4 regions of the Blautia sp. DFI.9.10 genome follow, and region 4 is predicted to be linked to each of the others. Evidence: predicted binding sites of a transcription regulator. Region 4 holds the regulator's gene; each other region holds the start of a gene.
The links. Region 4 encodes Rex, which represses fermentation and respiration genes when NADH is low (regulators of the CRP and FNR family bind a similar motif). Its sites were predicted from a motif close to ATTGTTAANTANTTAACAAT; they were not measured.

Region 1 (4,544 bases), on a different contig from region 4:
CCGTCTGGTAGCCCAGATGGCAGGAGTAAAGGGGAAAGTCCAGAAACGTGTGTGGATCGATTCCCAGACAGAGGAAGAGATCTTAAGAGGGATCCGTGAAGCGAAGGATATCTCGGAGTATGATAATCTGGCAGCATCTGCGTATCTCCGCGCAAAGGAAGATTATCTTATGGGAATCAATTTTTCCAGAGTTCTGACCTTGCGCTACGGAAGCAGTGTCACCAATTATCTCCATTCCAAATATCAGGCCATTGCAGTTGGGCGTGTGATGACCTGTGTTCTTGGCATGGTGGTGCGGAGAGAACGGGAGATCCGTGTCTTTGTGAAGACACCGTTTTACCGTGTCCTTGGCAGCATTGGACTTGCAGGCGAAAATTTTGACGGTGAATGGAGAGCTGTGGAAGGCAGCCGGTATTTCCAGTCCCCGTATCTTTATAAAGAAAACGGCTTCAGGAAAAAAGAGCATGCACAGATGCTGATCGATCAGCTGATGGTGAACCAGCCCCTTTCCTGTATTGTGGAAAAGGTGGAACGAAAAAAAGAAAACAAAAATCCGCCGCTTCTTTTTAACCTGGCGGAGCTTCAGAATGTGTGCTCAAAGCTGTTTAAGATCAGTCCGGACGAGACACTCCGGATCGTACAGGAGCTTTATGAGAAGAAGCTGGTGACTTATCCGAGAACGGATGCCAGAGTTCTTTCCACGGCAGTGGCCAAGGAGATATACAAGAATATATCCGGTCTTCGAAATTATCAGCAGGCCGGTGCTGCGGCGGCAGAGGTTTTGGGGATGGAATCCTGGAAAAGCATTGCAAAGACCAGATATGTGAATGACAAGCAGATCACAGACCATTATGCGATCATTCCTACCGGTCAGGGATTGAATGCGCTGGGAAGCGTGTCTCTTACTGCGCAGCGTGTGTACGAGACTATTGTACGGAGATTTTTGTGTATTTTTTATCCGCCGGCCGTTTATCAGAAGGTGAGTCTTGTGACGAAGCTGGACGGCGAGGCATTCTTTTCATCCTTTAAGGTTCTCAAAGAAGAAGGCTATCTGAAGATCGCCACCAATTCTTTTTCGCGGAAAAGGGCTTCAGACAGTGAGAAAAACGGAAATGGAGAGGAAGACGAGGTTTCCTGTGATACTGTGCTCCTGGAGGCGTTGCAGAAGCTGAAAAAGGGTGATATACTTCCTGTGAACGGTTTGAGTATCAAGGAGGGTGAGACTTCACCGCCCAAACGATACAATTCCGGTTCCATGATCCTTGCCATGGAAAATGCAGGACAGCTGATCGAGGATGAGGAGCTTCGAGCCCAGATCAAGGGAAGCGGGATCGGCACCAGTGCTACCCGTGCCGAGATCCTGAAGAAGCTTTTTAACATCAAATATCTGGCACTGAACAAAAAGACCCAGGTGATCACTCCAACGCTGCTTGGGGAAATGATCTTTGATGTGGTAAATTGTTCTATCCGGCAGCTTCTGAACCCGGAGCTTACGGCAAGCTGGGAAAAGGGGCTCACCTATGTGGCAGAGGGCAGCATCACGGAACAGGAATATATGGACAAGCTGGAGCATTTTGTGCGGGTACGTACCCGGCAGGTGGAGGCAAGCAATTATCAGTATAACCTGCGGCAGTTTTTTGATGTGGCCGCTGTAAACTACAGGAAGCCGGAGCGAGCTTCCAGACAGGGAGGAAAGAGATCATCATGATGAAAGATTTTACTATCAGCAATATGCTGGATCTGAATGAGACCATTGCAGCAGAGCTTTTTGAGGGAAAAACCTATCCGTGGGAGGTTCTTCCGGAGATCGGAGATTTCATTATTAAGCTTGGAAAAACACTGGATCCTTCTGAATATGAGGAGAAGGGCGAAAATGTATGGATCGCAAGATCCGCTACAGTTGCGCCGACTGCAAGTATCACCGGACCGGCTATCATTGGCAGAGACGCCGAGGTGCGCCACTGTGCATTTATCCGCGGCAAGGCTATCGTTGGTGAGGGCGCAGTTGTGGGAAATTCCACAGAGCTTAAGAATGCAGTGCTGTTTAACAAGGTTCAGGTTCCTCATTATAATTATGTTGGAGATGCTGTGCTGGGATATAAGTCCCACATGGGTGCCGGATCGATCTGTTCCAACGTAAAATCAGACAAGAAGCTGGTTGTCGTAAAAGACGGGGATGAAAAGATCGAAACCGGTCTTAAGAAATTCGGAGCGATGCTCGGGGATCATGTTGAAGTCGGATGCGGTTCTGTGCTGAATCCCGGTACTGTGATCGGACGGAATTCCAATATTTACCCGCTGTCACCGGTACGTGGATGTGTTCCGGCGGATTCCATTTATAAAAATGCAAAAGAGATCGTAAAGAAAAAATAAGAAACAGATTCTTCTGGACACGCATTTAAGCTGCACTTTTGAGAAAGTGCAGCTTTTTTTTGATGGGGTGATGGATGCAACAGTATTGGTCGTGGAAGGATGAACCGACCGGGAGCGGGCGGGATTAAGATAAAAACAAAAGCTGTCGAAGTATGACCAGTCCTATAATATGGACTGGGTAAAACCAGTAAAAGAAATATTTTGCTGATTTTCCGCGGATGAAGCCTCTTTTTCCATTGTACAGGTTAATGGACAGAAAGGCAAAGGAGGCTCTCCATTCATAGTAAAGCCAGCAGCTTCCGAGGATTGCCTGGCCTGGCTTATCGTTTCGCATATAGTACATGATCAGCAGGAAGATATACCCCCGCCATCCATAGTCTGCTTTCAGAAAAATGGAAACAACAAGCAGTCCCAGGATGCAGAGAAACTGCATCGAAGGTCTGGTCTGGAAATATTCGATGGCACAAAAGGCCAGATATCCGAGGAAAAGCGTGAAAAACACATTTTGTCTTTCGTAACGCAGCGTATTTGTAAACATCAGATTCCACGGAATTTCTGAAAGCAGCGCAAAAAGAAGGAGATTTCTTCCATAGAGGAACCGGCTCCGTGTATGCCGGAAGCCTTCCAGCAGGAGAAAACAGAAGATGGGAAAAGCAGCTCTTCCGATATCGCGGAAAATAAGATATACAGTATATTCTCTGCCGAAAAGTGTAAACAGGATTTTCTGTGCGGGCTGATACATACTGAGTAGCACAGCTCCGATATGATCGATCAGCATGGTGATGACCGCGATCATCTTCAGAGCGCTTCCGCTGAGAATGCGGTATTTTTCTGGAAAAACAGAATCCACAGATGCATTCATGAAAAATATACCTCCAGGGTTAAACTTGCTAATATATTATCACATACATACAGCAGTTGCCAGAAATATTTGACAGTTAGGCATGCAATACTGCCGGAATAACTACCAATATTATGCGTTTTATGGCAAAATTTTATCAAATATGACTGGACGAAACAAAGGTTTTGTGAGAAAATAGCCATAGGGTGTTATCGAACTTTTTTTCTCAATAACATCGGTCAATCTATACTTGAAAGGAGTTTTAAAATGATTTATTCACGCGAAGTAGAAGAAATGTGTCCAGTGGCACAGGGCGTACATCATGGTGCCGCTCCGATCCCGGAAGAAGCAAAATGGGTTCAGGCAAAAGAAGTAAAGGATATCTCCGGATTTACACACGGTGTTGGCTGGTGTGCTCCGCAGCAGGGTGCTTGTAAGCTTTCCCTTAACGTTAAAGAGGGAATCATCCAGGAGGCACTTGTTGAGACAATCGGATGTTCAGGAATGACTCACTCTGCAGCTATGGCTTCTGAGATCCTTCCAGGACTTACCGTTATGGAGGCACTGAACACAGACCTTGTATGTGATGCAATCAATACAGCTATGAGAGAGCTTTTCCTTCAGATCGTTTACGGACGTTCCCAGTCTGCATTCTCCGAGGACGGACTTGCAGTAGGCGCTGGTCTTGAGGACCTTGGAAAAGGACTTCGTTCTCAGGTTGGTACAATGTATGGAACTCTGAAAAAAGGACCTCGTTACCTTGAGATGGCTGAGGGTTATGTTACAGGTATCGCTCTTGACGAGAACGATGAGATCATCGGATATCAGTTCGTAAGCCTTGGAAAAATGACTGACTTCATTAAGAAAGGTGATGACCCGAACACAGCATGGGAGAAAGCAAAAGGTCAGTACGGCCGTGTTGCAGATGCTGTTAAGATCATCGACCCAAGAAAAGAGTAATTACACTTCGTAAGGTGAAAATATCAGGAGGTTACAGGAAATGGCTTTATTTGAATCATATGAGAGACGAATTGACAAGATCAATTCTGTTTTAAACAGCTATGGAATCGCTTCTATCGAAGAAGCTGAGAAAATCACTAAAGACGCAGGACTGAACGTTTACGATCAGATCAAAGGCATTCAGCCGATCTGCTTCGAGAACGCTTGCTGGGCTTACACAGTAGGTGCAGCTATCGCGATCAAAAAAGGCTGCAGAAGAGCCGCTGACGCAGCAGCAGCTATCGGAGAAGGCCTTCAGGCTTTCTGTATCCCGGGATCCGTTGCAGACACACGTAAAGTAGGTCTTGGACATGGAAACCTTGGAAAGATG
Region 2 (4,544 bases), on a different contig from region 4:
TCAATGTAAACGCTGAGGGTAAACTTTGCGGTGATGTTGATTATGCGGCAGTTGAGCCGATCGTTGATGCGATTACACCGGTTCCTGGTGGAGTTGGAAGTGTTACAACTTCTGTTCTTGTAGGTCATGTAGTTGAAGCTGCAATGAGAAAAGCGCAGTAATAAAGGATTGATTATTTATATATGTACAGATTCCGAAATCGTTTTTGTTTACGGATGATGGTGCTTGCAGGCGTTCTGGTGTTCGGAACGCCTGCAGGTGTTTTGGCAGAGGATGTGGATCATTCCATGGAGGGGCAGATCTCGAAGCCGCAGTCATCCGGAGAGAATAATGCAGATGGTTTTGTGGATGATTCCACAGATAATACTTATGGATATTATACGATCATGGGGTGTACCACAGTGGATGTGGAGGATATGGTGGCGCAGTATGAGGCGCAGAATGTGGAGTATCCTTCGGATATCCTGACAGAGGGTGGTGCACCGGATATTGATACGTTTTGCACGATTGTGATAGAGGAAGCGGATGCAGAGGGTGTCCGTGGGGAAGTTGTTTATGAGCAGGCCATGCTTGAGACCGGATGGCTCCAGTTTGGCGGGGATGCCAGCGCGGGGCAGTTTAATTTTTCCGGGCTTGGAACTACAGGTGGAGGCGTTGCCGGAAATTCTTTTCCGGATGTAAGGACCGGGATCCGGGCGCAGGTGCAGCATCTGAAGGCTTATGCTTCTTCGGAGGAGCTGAACCAGGCTTGTGTGGATAATCGGTTCCAGTATGTTTCCCGTGAGAGTGCGCCTTATGTGGAGTGGCTTGGGATCCAGGAGAATCCTTATGGTGGCGGATGGGCCGCCGGGAGAAGTTATGGATATAAGCTTAGGAGTCTTCTGGCGGAGTTGAAGGGGGAGGAGTATACCTGGCCGGAGAGTACGGAGACGGTGGAGAAGTAGTGGTGGTGGCGAACGGGACGGTAGTGGCGAACGGGACGGCCCGGAAGGGAGTGCGGTACTGTCCGCGGCCGGGCTTCGTCGGCGGCTGGATCTAAGGCGCCGGGATTCTGCTAAAACCATTTTCCAAAAGCCAGAACTCGCGGCTTTTTGCCGCTCAGACAGCTGGCTTTTGAAAAATAACGCAGAAGTCCCGCCGCCTAAGATCCAGCACACCTCCTGCAGAGTCGTCCGCAGACAGTACCGCACTCCCTTCCGGGCCTGTGCGTTGGTTGGGGTAAGTTGTCTGGCTAAACGATAGGATGTGGATGAGGGACGGAGGCGGGCTTTGCCCTGTCCTGGTTGATGAAAAATGGAGATGTAACCTTGATTTTTAATCATCTAGGTTGCATCTCCGTTTTTTATTCAAATTGAAATATTTGGGGAATTATATAGTGGAATATTTTGAGGTAGTTAGTTCAACTCCAGGTTTTCCAGTTCCTGTGAGGGGAGTTTTGGTTCTGAGCCGTCTACGTATTTTTTGAGGGCCTTGGAGGTTTTTGCGAAGCCGGCGTTGGTTCCGGCGCCTCCGATGCAGCCTCCGGGGCAGGCCATTCCTTCGATCATGCAGTTTTTGATCTTGCCGGCCTTTGCCAGAGTGAGGACTTTTTTGCATTCGGCAAGGCTTTCTGCGTGTTCGATGTGGACTGGTACATCGGGATAGTATTCCTTCAGACAGTTTTCGATGGCTCCGGCTACGCCGCCTGCAATGGCGTAGCCTCGTCCTGCTGCGGTTGCGGCCTGGGTTTCTTCCGGGAGCTCTTCGCAGGTGGATGGGGTGATGCTTTTGGCGTCGAACAGGCCCCAGAGTTCCTCGAAGGTGATCACGAAGTCTACATCACTTCTTACGGAATGTCGCATGGCTTCCAGTTTTTTGGAGGCGCATGGTCCGATGAAGACTACTTTCGCATGGGGGTGCTCTTTTTTTACGATCCGGGCAGTTGCCACCATCGGGGTCAGCTCCTGGGAGATGTTGTCGATCATAGCCGGGAAGTATTTCTTTGCCATGACGGACCAGGATGGGCAGCAGGAGGTGAGGAGGAACGGGAGGTGGCCGGTTGCTACTTCTTTGGCGTAGTGGTGTGCTTCAGAGATGCAGCCGATGTCTGCGCCCAGTGCTACCTCATAAATGTTTGAGAAGCCCAGCTGTTTGAGAGCGGAGCGGAATTGGCCCGGGGTGACGTCTTCGCCGAACTGATTGATGTAGGCGGGGGCGATTTCTGCAATGATCTCAGTTCCTTCTCGAAGGGCGTGGGACAGCTGGAAGATCTGGGATTTGTCGGAGATAGCTCCGAATGGACAGCTGACCATGCACATGCCGCAGGATACGCATTTATCCTGGTTGATGGAGGCGCGTCCCTGTTCATCGCTCTCGATGGCTTTTACACCGCAGGCACGTTCGCAGGGGCGTTCTTTATGGGCGATGGCATCGTAAGGACAGACAGCTTTGCATCTTCCGCAATGGATACATTTGTCCTGGTCGATGAAGGATTTTCCGTTTACCATGGAAATGGCGCCTTTGGGGCAGGTGAGTAAACAGGGATGTGCGACACAGCCGCGGCACATGTTGCTGACTTCGTATTTGTTGGATTCGCATGCGGAACATGCGGAAGGGATCACCTGCATAAGAGGTGGTTCATAATATTTCTCGTCAATGTTGCTGGCCTTCACGCCATCGGTAAGGTGGACGGAACGATTTTCCGGGCGGAGGGAAAGTCCCATGGCCAGACGGACACGTTCGCTTGCAACAGCTCTTTCACGATAGATGCTTTCGCGGTATTTCGCGCGTTCCTCTACAATATTGTAGGGAATGGATTCGATATCATGGATCATTGATTCGTCCGTGGATTCAAATCCGATCTTAGCAATTTCGGTAAAAATCTTTCGCCGGATCTGTTTTACTGGTGTGTCAAGATTTCGCATAGATGTTCTCCTTTACAAAATAAATTAATTAAATGTTTTCCACGCACTTTTTATCTATCTTAAAGTAATTGAGAAATAAAATCAATAACCGGCTTTAATGTTTTGGGGCAGAAACAAAGAGCAGATTTGTATCTTTATTATCAAGACTGTTAAAAATTGAACATATTTTATGGAAAATAGATACAAAATCAGTAAGCCGTTGTAAACATTTCGATATATTCTGAAAAAAGCAAAAAAACTGCTTGTGAAAAATGACGATATAAGTTATAATTGAAAGCATGAAATAGTGCAAAATAATGATTTGCATAAATGCGCGGCACTGACAGAGTGTTAAAGCATTAACCTGTAGTGGAACAGGTTGATCAAGTGGAAAATCTATGAGAAACAAGGAGGGAACCGAATGTTAGACCAGACGTATTACAGAAAAACGGACGAGATCATCGAGCACTACGGCCGGAAAGCTGCATCACTGATTCCGATCATGCAGGATATTCAGGCTGAGTACCGTTATCTTCCGGGAGAGCTTCTTACTTATGTTGCGGAACAGATTGGTGTAAAAGAAGCGAAGGCGTACAGTGTAGCTACTTTCTATGAAAACTTTTCCTTTGAGCCGAAGGGCAAGTACATCATCAAGGTATGTGACGGTACTGCCTGTCATGTACGTAAGTCCATGCCTGTAAAGGAAGCAATGCTGAAGGAACTTGGACTGAGTCATAAGAAGCATACTACAGATGATATGATGTTTACCGTTGAGACAGTTTCCTGTCTTGGTGCCTGCGGACTTGCACCGACACTGACTGTAAATGATGAAGTTCACCCGAAGATGACTCCTGAGAAGGCTGTTGAGCTTTTAAATGAATTGAGAGGTGAGAGCGTATGAGTATAACCAGTATGGAAGATCTGAAAAACAAACAGGCTGAGGTTAAGAAGAATCTTGATGGCTATACCTGCCGTGTTCTCGTCTGTTCCGGTACCGGATGTATTGCTTCCGGTGCTCAGAAGATTTATGAAGAAATGTCAAGACTCTGTGAGGGAATCGAGGGTGTTGCGGTTGAGATGCAGAAGGATGTTCCTCATGTAGGAATCGTTAAGACCGGATGCCAGGGCTTATGTGAACTGGGTCCTCTTATGAGAATTGAACCCTATGATTATCAGTATGTACATGTTCAGGTAGACGACTGTCGCGAGATCGTAGAGAAGACCGTGATCTGCGGACTGCCTGTTGAGCGTCTGTTTTATCGTCATAATGATGAGGCCTGTCCACATCCCAGTGACATTCCGTTCCTGAACCAGCAGACAAGGATCGTTCTTGAGAACTGTGGCAAGATCGATGCAGAGTCCATTGATGAATATATTTCCGTAGGCGGCTTTTCCGCAATGGCGAAGGCGTTCTTTGAAATGACCCCACAGGGTGTTATCGACGAGATCTCGAAGTCTGGTCTCCGCGGCCGTGGCGGTGCAGGTTTCCCTGCAGGCAAGAAATGGTCACAGGTTGCACGCCAGTCGGAAAAAGTCCGTTATGTAGTATGTAACGGTGATGAAGGTGACCCGGGAGCATTTATGGATGGTTCCGTAATGGAAGGTGATCCTTACAAGATGATCGAGGGTATGGTGATCGCTGCCTATGCAGTAGGTGCAGAA
Region 3 (4,544 bases), on a different contig from region 4:
TCCGTGAAAAAACCGGCGGTTCCTTCACTACTCGCTGCAGTGCGATTTTCCGCCGGTGTTCTTTCTTTTCTGTATAGGGATATCCCAGCTTCTACCTTCTGTTCCATCCATATTTTTGCAGTAAAAAAGACATACCTGCGAAACATACACTGTCCCGCAGATATGTCTGAAAGCAAAGTCACATTCTGCTTCACCTCATATTCCGTGAATGCAGGTTCTTTGCAATTACGTTTAAATCCATATCCGCTGCCGCTTCCTGCGGCCCGGCCCCATGCCTTCGATAAATATTTTCGATTCCGAAAAGCATCGCCTGCTCAGTTTGTACTGTTGATCTCGCATCCTGTTCGAATGTAATGCAGTGCAAAGAGAATTTTTGCAGTCTTACGGGTCTCCCGCTCAACTTCTCAGAAAGGATACACCATATGCCCTCTGTTAGTCAAGCCAAAGTTTTTTATTTTACAGGTAGATATCTTCAACTTTCTGTTTATTCCATGTCTGGAAACATGCTTCGCACTGCACAGTTCTATATCAAATAATAGATCCTCAGTTGTTTGTCAAAAAACCGGGAGCGGATAAATCCACTCCCGGTCAAATCTACGATCTGTATTCAGTTGGAATGATCGATTATGCCTGCGGGCCAGCAGCAACGAGTGCTTTACCAGCAGCATTTCCTTCATATTTAACAAAGTTCTTAACGAATCTTGCAGCAAGATCTTTAGCCTTTGTCTCCCACTCTGCAGCGTCTGCATATGTGTCACGTGGGTCAAGGATTGCAGGATCTACGCCTGGAAGCTCTGTCGGAACCTCGAAGTTGAAGAATGGGATCTTCTTTGTCGGAGCTTTAAGAATAGATCCGTCAAGGATAGCATCGATGATACCACGAGTATCTTTGATGGAGATACGTTTTCCAGTTCCGTTCCATCCTGTGTTAACGAGGTATGCTTTCGCACCGCTCTTCTCCATTTTCTTAACGAGCTCCTCAGCATATTTTGTCGGGTGAAGCTCAAGAAATGCCTGTCCGAAGCAAGCGGAGAATGTAGGAGTAGGCTCTGTGATTCCACGCTCTGTACCAGCAAGTTTAGCTGTGAATCCGGAAAGGAAGTAGTACTGTGTCTGCTCCGGTGTCAGGATAGATACTGGAGGAAGTACGCCGAATGCATCTGCGGACAGGAAGATAACTTCTTTCGCTGCCGGTGCAGAAGATACCGGGCGAACGATGTTCTCGATGTGGTTGATCGGGTAGGAAACACGTGTGTTCTCTGTTACGCTCTTGTCAGCGAAGTCGATCTTTCCATCTTTATCAAGTGTTACGTTCTCAAGAAGAGCGTTTCTCTTGATCGCATTGTAGATGTCCGGCTCAGACTCTTTGTCAAGGTTGATAACCTTAGCGTAGCATCCACCCTCGAAGTTGAATACTCCGTTGTCATCCCAGCCGTGCTCGTCATCACCGATCAGGAGACGCTTAGGATCTGTGGAAAGTGTTGTTTTACCTGTTCCGGAAAGACCGAAGAAGATTGCTGTGTTCTCTCCGTTAAGGTCTGTGTTTGCAGAGCAGTGCATGGAAGCGATGCCCTTAAGCGGCAGATAGTAGTTCATCATGGAGAACATACCTTTCTTCATCTCTCCGCCGTACCATGTATTAACGATAACCTGCTCACGGCTTGTAATGTTGAACATTACAGCTGTCTCAGAGTTAAGACCCAGCTCTTTGTAGTTCTCAACTTTAGCCTTGGATGCGTTGTAAACAACGAAATCTGGCTCAAAGTTCTCAAGCTCCTCAGCTGTCGGCTGAATGAACATGTTTGTTACGAAGTGTGCCTGCCAAGCAACCTCAACGATGAAACGGATAGCCATACGTGTATCTTTGTTAGCTCCGCAGAATGCATCTACTACGAAAAGTCTCTTGTTGGAAAGCTCTTTCTTAGCAAGATCTTTAACTGCAGCCCATGCTTCCTGAGTTGCCGGATGGTTATCGTTTTTGTACTCATCGGATGTCCACCAAACTGTGTCTTTGGAGTTCTCATCCATAACGATATATTTGTCTTTAGGGGAACGTCCTGTGTAGATACCTGTCATTACGTTGACAGCACCAAGCTCGCTGACCTGACCTTTCTCAAATCCCTCAAGCTCTGGTTTGGTCTCTTCCTCGAATAATGTCTCGTAAGAAGGATTGTACACGATCTCAGTTGTTCCGGTAATACCATACTTTGTTAAATCGATTTTTGCCATCTTAACATTTACCTCTCTTCTTTAATAGTAATTATGATAGCCACCTACTCTTGCAGGTTTTTGTCATCCTGCCATAGGAATTGGTCATTCCAACATCCCTATCCACAATTATACATAAATTGTACGTAAAAGCAACCAAAAAAATTCATTTTCCGCAAAAAAATGATAAATCTTTAACAGTGACGTTTTGGTACTGTCAGATTTTACTCCATCTATACTTGACTTTTTCAGAATAATTGCTACAATATATCTGATTATAGTTATTATATATATTTATAATAGTAACTATATGATTTTAATATATAGAAAGAAGTGATTTCTGTGTCAGATATTCCGGTTAAACGTAATCATATGAAAATCCCCTGGCACAACTACGTAAGCGCTAGGAACAGCCAGCCCATCACCGAGGCTTCTCTTTCCGAAAAAGCTTCCCTGATCGGCCGTACAGGCATGATGCTTCTCTCCTGTGGGACCGGTGCTTGGCGGGTACGGAGTTCCATGAATACATTGTCAGAAGCACTTGGTATCACCTGCTCCGCAGATATCGGACTGATGTCCATAAGCTACACCTGCTTTGACGGTGAGAGCAGTTTTTCCCATGCACTTAGTCTGACTACCACCGGCGTAAATACTTCCAGGCTGAACAGGCTGGAACATTTTGTCAGTGATTTTCCTGCAGAGGGTATCCATATGAGCGGTGAAGCACTGCACAGTCAGTTAGATGAGATCGAGCGGATCCACGGGCTTTATTCCCCTACCGCCCTGGGACTGGCTTCTGCACTGGCCTGTGGTGCATTTACTTTTCTTCTGGGCGGTGGCCCGCTGGAAATGATCCTGGCTTTTGCAGGCGCAGGCATCGGAAACGCCATCCGCTGCAAGCTTGGCAAGCATCATTTTACTCTGTTTATGTGCATTGCAGTTTCTGTTTCCTCTGCCTGTCTTGTATATGCAGGCTTCCTGAAACTGGCAGAGCTTCTGTTCCACATTTCCGTCCAGCATGAGGCCGGATACATCTGTTCCATGCTGTTTATCATTCCGGGCTTTCCGTTTATCACAAGCGGGATCGACCTTGCCAAGCTGGATATGCGTTCCGGACTGGAACGACTGGCCTACGCCATTATTGTTGTAATGGTGGCTGCTGTCTCTGCCTGGCTAATGGCACTGCTTCTTCATCTGAAACCTGTGGATTTCCTGCCTTTGGAGCTTTCGGCAGCTCAGAGGATCCTGTTCCGGCTTCTGGCAAGCTTCTGCGGGGTATTCGGCTTTTCGGTCATGTTCAACAGCCCTGTCCGTCTAGCCGCAGCTGCCGCCTTCATCGGCGCACTGTCCAACACTTTACGTCTGGAGCTTGTTGATCTTGCCGGTTTCCCACCTGCTGCCGCGGCTTTTTTCGGAGCACTGACAGCCGGACTTCTGGCCTCCCTCCTCAAAACAAAAGTGGGATATCCCAGGATTTCCATTACCGTACCATCCATTGTGATCATGGTTCCCGGACTTTATCTCTACCGGGCGATCTACAATCTGGGGATCATGTCCCTGAATGTTTCCGCCTCCTGGTTTGCAGCTGCGATCCTGATCATCGTTGCTCTTCCTCTGGGCCTTATTTTCGCCAGGATCCTTACGGACAAAATGTTCCGCTACTGCACCTGACGGGCATACAAAAAGGACTGCTTTCTGTAGCTTCCGGTCATCAGCTATCCTTCTGATAACCGGAGCAATACAAAAGCAGTCCTTTTTTGTACATTCTATTTCATTACGATCTCATCAGCGATCCCGATCATTTTTTCCAGGCGGTCCGCAAATTTATGGATGGGGAGAAAAACGCCCAGTCCGTCATAACGTTTTCCACCATCCTCCACAGAATCCTGCCCATAATACACAAAAGCTCTTGGAAGCTTCTTCTGAATTGCCATCATGATATCCCATACAGCCGCATAGGCCTGTGCCTCCGTTTCCTTTTCCCTTACGCTGTCCGGAAGCTCATACACCAGCAGCACACCGATATGTTCGCCCATTTTGTACTCTTCTACTTCCATGGTAGCTTCATCATAGGCATGTCGCTTCCGGTAGCCATACGCCAAATACATCTTTACACCCTGCTTCTCCCTGTATATCCTGCGGAACCGGTCGTAATCCCTGTCACTTACATGAATTCCCTTTTCCCGCAGAAAATTTCCTTTTTCATCTGTGAGAAACACCGGATTCTCCTGTCCATCTGCATTGAACCTGAACGGTGCCAGAAAAGAATTTCGCAGAAGATCAAACATACTGTTCTGGCAGATTGCCATAAGGAGAGCTGTCAGATCACGGTTTTT
Region 4 (4,544 bases):
GGAAGGACCATAGTCTCGTCGATCTCGCTGTCTCTTGTTTCCAGCTCTTCGATACGGGCTTCGACTTTTTTCAGCTCGGCTTCCCGTTTTCGTTTCTTTGCCTGTTCTTCCTTCATCTGCTGCCAGGAAAGCTTGTTCTCGGAAACCGATTTTTCTTCGGCAGGTGCCTCCGGAGAAGTGCTTCCCGGTGCATAGGTACTGGTCAGCTCCTCCTTCTTTTCCAGATAGTAATCATAATCACCGATGTAATTTACCACTGCTTGGTTTGTCAGTTCCATGATCCTGGTCGCAGTCTGATTGATAAAGTAACGGTCATGGGATACATAAAGGACTGTACCGGTGTAGCTGACTAGTGCTTCCTCCAAGATCTCCTTGGAAGCAATATCCAGATGGTTGGTAGGCTCGTCAAGGATCAGGAAGTTGGCTTCGGAAAGCATCAGCTTTGCAAGGGAAACACGGCCTCTTTCTCCACCGGAAAGTGCGGAGATTTCCTTGAAAACATCATCTCCGGTAAAGAGAAATGCAGCAAGCATATTTCGGATCTCGGTCTCTGTGAGAGTCGGATAAGTATCGGAGATCTCCTGGAAAATCGTCTTGTCCATATGCAGAACATGATGTTCCTGATCGTAATAACCGATCTGCACCTTGGAACCAAGGGAAAATTTGCCGGCATCTGCCTCAATAAGACCGTTGATGATCTTCAGCATGGTGGTCTTTCCGGTTCCGTTGTTTCCGATCAGTGCCACACGCTCGCCGCGTTTGATATCAAAGGAGATATCGGAGAACAGGGTCTGTCCCGGAAAGGCCTTGGAAAGCGCTTCCACGTGGAGCACATCGTTTCCGCTTAACACCCGTGGTTCCAGCGAGATACGCATCCGGTCCTGGAGCTCAAGAGGCTTTTCGATCCTCTGTACACGGTCCAGCATTTTTTCACGGCTTTCCGCACGCTTGATGGATTTTTCACGGTTAAAGGATTTCAGCTTGGCGATAACGGCTTCCTGATGCTTGATATCCCGCTGCTGATTTAAGTATGCCTTGTACTGTGCATCACGAAGCTGAGCCTTCTTGAGAGCATAGGCAGAGTAGTTGCCGCTGTATACGCGGGTCTGTCCGGCTTCGATCTCAATGACCTTGGTGACTACCTTATCCAGAAAATAACGGTCATGGGAGACGATAAAAACAGCTCCCGGATAATTCAGAAGATAAGTTTCCAGCCAGGAGATGCTTTCCATATCCAGGTGATTGGTTGGCTCATCCAGAAGCAGGATATCCGGCTTGGAAAGAAGCATCTTGCCCAGCGCCACGCGGGTTTTCTGACCGCCGGAAAGAGTTTCGATCTGCTTGTCATAATCTTCCTCCGTGAAGCCGAGACCCTTTAAGACACCGGTCAGCTCACTTTTGTAAGCGTATCCGTTCTCCAGCTCAAACTGATGGGTCAGGCGGGTATAGGTTTCCATCAGACGGTTCAGCTCATCACCGGTCACCGTGTTCATTTCCTGTTCCATATTGCGGATACGGCGTTCCATATCGATGATGTGCTGCTTGGTGGTAAGAAGCTCCTCGTAGATGGTATGATGTCCGTGGATATCCTGGTACTGGGCAAGATAGCCGATATTTTTATCCCGGGCAAGCACCACGGTACCGGAATCAGCAGAAAGCTCCTGCATGATGATCCGCAGCAGTGTGGTCTTTCCTGCACCGTTGCATCCGATCAGAGCAGCCTTTTCACGGTCTTCAATGTGAAAGGATGCATCATTTAAAATTACTTTTTCGCCAAAGGCCTTGCATATATTCTGACATGATAAAATCATAAAAACTGTCCTCCTGTATAAAGAATCACCCCTGTTTATGCCTGAACAGGGAAAAATCCTCCACCTATTATAACGGAAACTGCCGGGATTTCAAAGAAAAAATCAATTATTAGAAAAATTATAAAGAAATTTGTACAGAATAGACAACTTTAATTGACAGGAAAATGTCAATTCGTTATAATTAACCTAGTGTAAGGTAAGGAGGAAAACTATCGTGGAGACAAAACAAATCTCGAAAGCGGTGATTAAGCGTCTGCCACGCTATTACCGCTACTTAGGAGAGCTGATGGAAGACAATGTAGAACGTATTTCTTCCAATGAGTTAAGTAAGAAGATGCATACCACAGCTTCTCAGATCCGTCAGGATCTTAATAATTTCGGCGGTTTTGGGCAGCAGGGGTATGGCTATAATGTACACTATCTTTATACAGAGATCGGTAAGATCCTGGGACTAGATACCGTTCATCCGATGATCATCCTGGGTGCCGGTAATCTGGGACAGGCACTTGCCAATTATGTGGATTTTGAGAAGCGCGGGTTCAGGCTGGTTGGTATCTTTGACGTAAATCCTGTGCTTGAGGGCATCGCAGTCCGTGGACTTGAGATCCAGATGCTCAGTGAGCTTCCGTTTTTCCTGAGAGAGAATAACGTGGAGATCGCGATCCTGACACTTCCCAAGAATAAAGCCAAGGAAATGGCAGATATTCTGGTGGAGAACGGGATCAAGGCAATCTGGAATTTTGCACATCTTGATCTTGAGACACCGGATGATGTGATCGTAGAGAACGTTCATCTTTCCGAGAGTCTGATGACACTGTCTTATAATCTCAGCAAATACAGGCAGGAACATGTGGATAAGTAAGAATTGTTAAGCTGCCGGAAACGGCAGCTTTCTCTATGACAGAGGGGAGGCAGAAGACAGAATGAAGAAGCTTGTTACCTGCAAAGAAATGAAGGATCTGGACTCCACAACGATCCGTGAGATCGGAGTTCCCTCCGAGGTTCTGATGGAGCGGGCAGCACTGAAGGTGGTAGAGGAAACAGAAAAGTATCTCCAGAAGGACGAAAGGATCCTGGTAGTCTGCGGAAGCGGAAACAATGGCGGTGACGGTATCGCTGTTGCCAGATTGTTCCATCTGAAGGGGATCCGGGTAGAGTTTTATATGGTCGGAAACAAAGATAAAATGACCAGAGAGACAGCTCTTCAGTATAAGATCGCTTCCGGTTATCGTGTCCCGGAGGTGAATAACCCGCAGTGGAGTGAATATACTACTATAGTAGATGCCGTGTTTGGGGTAGGCCTGACGCGTCCGATCGAGGGGCATTATGCTGATATCATCCATGAGATGAACAGTGCGAGGGCCAAAAAGATCGCAGTTGACATCCCGTCAGGAGTGAACGGAGATACTGGCCTGGAAATGGGAATTGCCTTCAGCGCCGATCTGACTGTCACATTTGCCTACCGGAAAAGAGGTCTTTGCTTTTATCCGGGAAGACTGTATGCAGGAAGGATCGTTACCGCCGATATCGGGATCTATGAGCAGGAAGCTGTGACTGCATCTGCCGCCTGTCTGGAAAATAAAGATCTGCAGCTGTTTCCGGAACGTGATCCCGGCGGAAACAAGGGTACCTTCGGAAAAGTGCTCTTTGTGACCGGAAGTGAGGGAATGTGCGGAGCCGCTTATTTAAGCGCCAGTGCAGCACTTCGTGCCGGTGCGGGAATGGTAAAGATCCAGACTGTGGAAGCCAACAGGATCCCGCTGCAGATACTCCTTCCGGAGGCTATGGTCTGCAGCCGCTTTGATCAGGAATCCAATGAACAGCTTCTATCCTGGTGTGATGTGATCGTGATCGGACCGGGACTTGGAACATCAGTGGCCAGCCGTGAGAGAGAACAGTGGTTTCTCACGGCGGCTGCCCGGGAGAAAAAGCCGCTGATCCTGGATGCGGACGGCCTGAACCTTCTGGCTGCACATCCACAGTGGTATCAGTATCTGGGAGAGCATGTAGTCCTGACACCGCATATCGGAGAAATGAGCCGGCTCAGTGGCAGAACGATCCAGGAGATCCAGCATGAGATCGCAGATACTGCACTGAAATGTGCTGCGGAAACAGGCTCTGTGTGCGTATTGAAGGATGCATGTACGGTGATCGCAGATGAGAAAGGCCAGATGTATCTGAATCTTTCCGGTAATTCCGGAATGGCAACTGCAGGAAGCGGAGATGTGCTTTCCGGGATCCTGGCAGCAGTGTTATGTATGTATCTGAAAACGGAGGAACAGCCTCCCATGGTTTTAAAGGCCGCGTTAGGTGTTTATCTTCACGGACTTTGCGGTGATCTTGCAGCCGCTGAAAAAGGAAAGCGCAGTATGCTGGCAGGAGATATCATAGAATATCTGCCCAAGGCATTAGCTATAGGTGAAGAGGAGTCGAAGTTATGAAGAAATACGAGAGAGTAAAAGCACTGGTATCACTGGATGCCATTGCCCACAATTTTGAGGAAATGCATAAAAATGTCAAAGAAGGGACAAAGATCATCGCTGTGATCAAGGCAGACGGTTATGGTCATGGTGCCAGAGCTATTGCCCGTCTGATCCAGGACTATGACTATATCTGGGGATTTGCAACAGCTACTGCAGAGGAGGCACTGGAGCTTCGGCATGCAGGGATCACCAAGCCTGTCCTGATCCTTGGCCTTGTATTTGAGGAATATTATGAAGAGCTTGCAGCCAA

Region 1: the regulator Rex is predicted to act here: its motif matches at 3,260-3,279, upstream of NE671_RS01430 (iron-sulfur cluster assembly scaffold protein).
Region 2: the regulator Rex is predicted to act here: its motif matches at 3,049-3,068, upstream of NE671_RS03240 (4Fe-4S dicluster domain-containing protein).
Region 3: the regulator Rex is predicted to act here: its motif matches at 2,391-2,410, upstream of pckA (phosphoenolpyruvate carboxykinase (ATP)).

Annotation. Positions count from the first base shown of each region.
Region 1 covers NZ_JANGAA010000002.1:59,598-64,141, forward strand. The annotation lists gene NE671_RS01415 (DNA topoisomerase) at 1-1,708, shown strand, start outside; gene NE671_RS01420 (transferase) at 1,705-2,373, shown strand; gene NE671_RS01425 (TraX family protein) at 2,498-3,235, opposite strand; gene NE671_RS01430 (iron-sulfur cluster assembly scaffold protein) at 3,482-4,174, shown strand; gene NE671_RS01435 (GGGtGRT protein) at 4,215-4,544, shown strand, end outside.
Region 2 covers NZ_JANGAA010000003.1:185,039-189,582, reverse strand. The annotation lists gene NE671_RS03250 (bifunctional 5,10-methylenetetrahydrofolate dehydrogenase/5,10-methenyltetrahydrofolate cyclohydrolase) at 1-161, shown strand, start outside; gene NE671_RS03245 (glucosaminidase domain-containing protein) at 183-944, shown strand; gene NE671_RS03240 (4Fe-4S dicluster domain-containing protein) at 1,395-2,903, opposite strand; gene NE671_RS03235 (complex I 24 kDa subunit family protein) at 3,304-3,783, shown strand; gene NE671_RS03230 (NADH-quinone oxidoreductase subunit NuoF) at 3,780-4,544, shown strand, end outside.
Region 3 covers NZ_JANGAA010000005.1:118,075-122,618, forward strand. The annotation lists NiCo riboswitch at 148-328, opposite strand; gene pckA (phosphoenolpyruvate carboxykinase (ATP)) at 625-2,229, opposite strand; gene NE671_RS05030 (threonine/serine ThrE exporter family protein) at 2,581-3,879, shown strand; gene NE671_RS05035 (DUF4866 domain-containing protein) at 3,975-4,544, opposite strand, start outside.
Region 4 covers NZ_JANGAA010000001.1:184,983-189,526, forward strand. The annotation lists gene abc-f (ribosomal protection-like ABC-F family protein) at 1-1,811, opposite strand, end outside; gene NE671_RS00825 (redox-sensing transcriptional repressor Rex) at 2,026-2,673, shown strand; gene NE671_RS00830 (NAD(P)H-hydrate dehydratase) at 2,735-4,252, shown strand; gene alr (alanine racemase) at 4,249-4,544, shown strand, end outside.